Regions from separate parts of the Streptomyces sp. NPDC021019 genome, predicted to be linked through region 1. Evidence: riboswitches for the same ligand, from Rfam matches in the RefSeq annotation. Region 1 holds a riboswitch; the other holds the start of a gene.
The links. A riboswitch is a leader RNA that binds a small molecule or an ion and turns the genes downstream of it on or off. The one in region 1 is predicted to bind cyclic di-AMP.
Positions count from the first base shown of each region.

Region 2: linked by a shared signal. The riboswitch ahead of ACH4RG_RS34495 (M23 family metallopeptidase) and the one ahead of ACH4RG_RS18910 (peptidoglycan DD-metalloendopeptidase family protein) in region 1 are both predicted to bind cyclic di-AMP.

Region 1 is NZ_JBIRQR010000003.1:326,793-329,245, reverse strand. It holds gene ACH4RG_RS18915 (SGNH/GDSL hydrolase family protein) at 1-186, opposite strand, end outside; gene ACH4RG_RS18910 (peptidoglycan DD-metalloendopeptidase family protein) at 361-1,317, opposite strand; cyclic di-AMP (ydaO/yuaA leader) riboswitch at 1,320-1,480, opposite strand; gene ACH4RG_RS18905 (tyrosine-protein phosphatase) at 1,923-2,453, shown strand, end outside.
Region 2 is NZ_JBIRQR010000010.1:116,204-118,656, reverse strand. It holds gene ACH4RG_RS34500 (GntR family transcriptional regulator) at 1-161, opposite strand, end outside; gene ACH4RG_RS34495 (M23 family metallopeptidase) at 339-1,154, opposite strand; cyclic di-AMP (ydaO/yuaA leader) riboswitch at 1,168-1,335, opposite strand; gene ACH4RG_RS34490 (M16 family metallopeptidase) at 1,559-2,453, opposite strand, start outside.

The sequences.
Region 1 (2,453 bases):
GCCCTCGGGGCCGGTCGCCCCGTCGGGGGCCGGGAGCCGGTCGGCGAGGAGCACCGCGAAGCGGTCCGCCCAGCCGAGATAGGTCCCGTCGGGGCCGGGGTCGCCGACGCCCTCGGTGAAACTGTCGCCAATCGCCGCGTACGACCCGATGGTGTGCTGCTGATTGTTTCTCGAATCGTCTGCCACAAGCACATATCCTGCATCGTGCGATGTGACCTACGCGACCGTAATACGGGGTTGACGGGTGGTGAGATAGACCACCCGGTCAGTTTTTGGTAAAGCCGGAATAAGCGGAGGGGCGGTGCGCCGCCGCGCACCGCCCCTCGACCACTTCTCGCCGCGTCCGGTCGGACGGATACGTCAGACGGAGACGCCGTGCTGACGCAGGTACGCGATCGGGTCGATGTCCGAGCCGTAGCTCGGGCCGGTGCGGACCTCGAAGTGCAGGTGCGGGCCGGTGGAGTTGCCGGTGGAGCCGGAGAGGCCGATCTGCTGTCCGCCGGTGACGGTCTGACCGACGGAGACGTTGAGCGAGGACTGGTGGGCGTACTGGGAGTACATGCCGTCCTCGTGCTGGATGACGACCTCGTTGCCGTAGGAGCCGCTGTTGCCGGCCGAGACCACGGTGCCCGGGCCGATGGCGAGTACGGGGGTGCCGGAGGAGGCCTGGAAGTCCGAGCCGGTGTGGTAGCCGCTGGACCAGCTGGCGCCGGAAGCCCGGTACTGGGTGGTGACGTTGGCGCTGGCCAGCGGGGCGGACCAGCCGGAGCCGGTGGCCTCGGAGGAGCCGGTCCGCGACGGGCTGCCGGAGCCCTCGGAGTCGTCGGCGGAGACGCTGTCCGCCTTCGGGGCCTCCTTCGGCGCGGCCTTCGGCGCCGGTGCGGCCTTCTTCGGGGCGGCCTCGGGAGCCGCGGACTTCTCGGCCGGGGCGGAGCCCTTGGCGCCGAGGGTCAGCTTCATGCCCGGGTGGATCAGGCTGGGGTTCTCGCCGACGGTGGAGCGGTTGTCCTGGTACAGCTTCTCCCACCCGCCCTTGAGCCGGTGCTCGGCCGCGATCTTCGCCAGGTAGTCGCCGGAGACGACGGCGTACGTCTTCGTGGCGGCCTTCGACGCGGCGGGGGCGGTGGCCGGGGCGGTGTGCGCGGCGGCGACCGAGGCGGCGGCGGGCTTCGCCGCCGGAGCGGCCCGGTCCGCCGCGTTCGCGACGGTGGCGCCGATGAGCGGGAGGGCGAGTGCGGCGCCGCCGGTCCCGGCGACGAGGACGCCGCGGGAGATCGGGCCGGACTTCGGACGACGGTGCTTACCCTTTGCGGGCATGGGAAGTTCCTCTCCGGCGCCTGCGAGGTGAGCTGTCGGGTTCGGGCTGGAGATGCCCGGTCGCATTGCGGCGACTTCACCCCGAGCCGGTCCGGATCGCTCCGGACCGGCGGCTTACCTGGTTCCCCCGCTCCTGCCACGCGTGAGTGGGTGGGTGCGAATTCCGGGCGGCGGCAGGATTAGGCGGTCCGTCCGGATTGCGGCGACCGTAAACGAGCGAGGACGAGCAGAACAAGCCATCGGTTGCTCACCGGAATCATCGATTCAATTTCTCCCCGGACTTCCCGTCACACTCCGTGGATGACGGATCTTGGATTTCCGTACGGGCAACGGGAATACTCCGGGGCGAGCTCACCACGGTCCGTCACGAATATGATCCCGCTCACCTCCGAAATCCCATCTCCCCCATTAGCGGGGCATGTTCTGCGAAATGCACCAATACGGACATGCGCTCGGCTTCGCCGCTGACGCCGGGTCAGGTCGGCGGCCCCGGTACTCCGCACCGGGGTGCGACCGTGATGATTTTCCGTCGAATCGATGTCGTATCGTCACGGGAGCGCCCTCGCCGGCGAGCCGCGCCGACGCCAGAGATCCCAGGAGCCACCGTGACGCAACAGGTGCCGCAGGTCCCGCCGACAGAGACCGCGCTGACCGGAGTCCGCAACTTCCGCGACGTGGGCGGGCTCCCCACCGCGGACGGCCGGCGCACCGCCTTCGGGCGGCTCTACCGGAGCGGCCACCTGGCGCACGCCACGGCCGAGGACGCGGTCTTCCTCGGCGGGCTCGGGCTGCACACGATCTTCGACTTCCGCCACTCCGCCGACCACCGGCTCGACGGATACGACATCGAGCTGGCCGGTGTCCGCAATGTCAGCATTCCGCTCTCGGACCCGGCCGACGGCGCGGAGTTCTGGCGGCTGGTGAGCGACGGGAACATCGAGCAGCTGCGCTCCGTCCTCGCGCACGGCAAGGGCGTCGACCGCATGATCCGGATGTACCGCGCGACGATTCTGGACCGCACCGCCGAGCACAGCCGGGTGCTGCACTCCCTGGCCGAGGACAGCGTCCCCGCCCTGATGCACTGCGCGGCGGGCAAGGACCGGGCCGGTCTCTCGATCGCGGTCGCCCTGCTGGCG
Region 2 (2,453 bases), on a different contig from region 1:
CCCTCGGACTCCAGCGTGCGCAGGGCCTCGCGGACCGGGACGCGGGAGACCCCGTAACGGCGGGCCAGCAACTCCTCGGTGAGGCGGCTGCCGCGTTCGTGGACACCGGAGACGATGTCGTCACGGATTGCCGTGCATACCGAATGCGCGGGAATGCGCATGTCCGAACCTCCGCCTTGATCCCCGCGAAACGCGGCCGCCCGACGTCTTTTCCGTGACTCTATTGCAATCTGCCGGAATTTCCGATGGCAGGCCGGAATCCATGGATATCCACGGGTCGGAATCGCCGAAGGCCCCGGTGGGCGCCGGGGCCTTCGGACGGGGTCGCGCGGGGCGGGTCAGACGTTCAGTCCGTGGGAGCGCAGGTAGCCGACGGGGTCCATGTCGGAGCCGTAGTCGGGGCTGGTCCGGGCCTCGAAGTGCAGGTGCGGGCCGGTGGAGTTGCCGGTGGAGCCGGAGAGGCCGATCTGCTGGCCGGAGGAGACGCTCTGGCCGACGGAGACGCCGATCGAGGAGAGGTGGCCGTACTGGGTGTACGTGCCGTCCGTCATCCGGAGCACGATGTTGTTGCCGTACGCGCCGCCCCAGCCGGCCTCGACGACCGTCCCGGCGCCGACGGCGACGACGGAGCTGCCGGAGGCGGCCATGAAGTCCACGCCGGAGTGGCTGCCGGAGGACCAGAGCGAACCGCCGGACTTGTAGCCGGTGGTGACGTGAGAGCCGGCGACCGGCAGGTGGAAGGCGTTCAGGCGGGCGCGCTCGGCGGCGCGGGCGGCGCGGGCCTTCTCCTCACGGATCTCCTCGGCGCGGGCCTCGGCCTTGCGCTCGGCCTCCGCCTTCGCCTTGGCCTTGGCGGCCTTCTCGCGGGCCTCCGCGGCGGCCTTGGCCTTCGCCTTCGCGATCGCGTCGGCCTGCTGCTTCTGGGCGTGGGCCTGCGCGTCTATCTGCTCGGCGAGAGTGGCGTCGAGGGCGACGGCCTGGGTGAGGCCGGTGTCGGCGACCTGGGCGGCCTCGGTGTCCGCGGCGAGGGCCGGGGAGGCCAGCGAGCCGAGGACTCCGGTGGTGGCCAGAGCCGCGATGCCGGCGGCCTGGGCGCTCCGGCGCGTGAGGCGGCTCGGGGCACGGTGCTTCCCGGTGGCACGGGTGAACGCCATGGAGGGGCTGATCCTTTCCTTCCTTCTCGCCTACCGGGTTAGCTGACGGGTTCGGAGCAGGAAGGTCTCCTACGGATCCCCGCGCCGGTCTCGCGGCACGGACCTCCGATTCACCCCAGGGACTGCGTGGGTCCCCGGCTCCCCAGGCTCGCGCCTGACGGGGACTCGGCGATGGCTGCCCGGCGCCGCGGCTGCGGCATACGGGTGGCGGACAGCCGAGCCGACGCTAGGCCGGGCGGCTTCCCATCGCCAAACGGACCAGGGGATTTGTCGTACATCCCACAGGGCAGACAGGCATCCTCTCTCCCAAAGGTGATGGATTGGGTTAATCGACCAAAAAGGGAAGGACCCCGACGAATATGCGTTCGTCGGGGTCCTGTTCGCGGCGGTGGGCCACACCTGAGTCAGCCGGTGACGACGGACACCTCTCCGATGCCGAGGGCCTTCACGGGCTCCTCGATCCGGGCGGCGTCCCCCACGAGCACCGTGACCAGCCGGTCGACCGGGAAGGCGCTGACCACGGCGGCGGTCGCCTCCACGGTGCCCGTCTCGGCGAGCCGGGCGTAGAGGTGGGCCTGGTAGTCGTCGGGGAGGTGCTGCTCGACCTGGTCGGCCAGCGTGCTCGCGACGGAGGCGGCGGTCTCGAACTTCAGCGGGGCGACGCCCACCAGGTTCTGCACGGCCGTCTCACGCTCGGCGTCGGTCAGCCCCTCGGCGGCCAGCGTCCGCAGGACCTTCCAGAGGTCGTCCAGCGCCGGTCCGGTGGACTCCGTGTCCACCGAGCCGCTGATCGCGAGCATGGCCGCGCCGCCCGCGTCCGGGCCGCTGGAGCGCAGCACCTGGGCGAAGGCCCGCACCCCGTAGGTGTAGCCCTTCTCCTCGCGCAGCACCCGGTCCAGCCGGGAGGTGAGGGTGCCGCCCAGGCAGTAGGTGCCGAGCACCTGGGCGGGCCACACACGCTCGTGCCGGTCGGCGCCGATGCGACCGATCAGCAGCTGGGTCTGGACCGCGCCCGGCCGGTCCACGATCACGACGCGGCCGGTGTCGTTCGCGGTGATGGGCGGCACCGGGCGGGCCTGACCGGCGTTGCCCGACCAGTCGCCGAGGGTCTCCGCCAGCAGCGCGTCCAGGTCGATACCGGTCAGGTCGCCGACGATCACGGCCGTCGCGGTGGACGGACGGACATGGGCGTCGAAGAAGGCGCGCACGGCCCTCTCGTCGATCCGCCGGACGGTCTCCTCGGTGCCCAGGCGCGGGCGGGACATCCGGGCGGTGGCCGGGAACAGCTCCTTGGAGAGC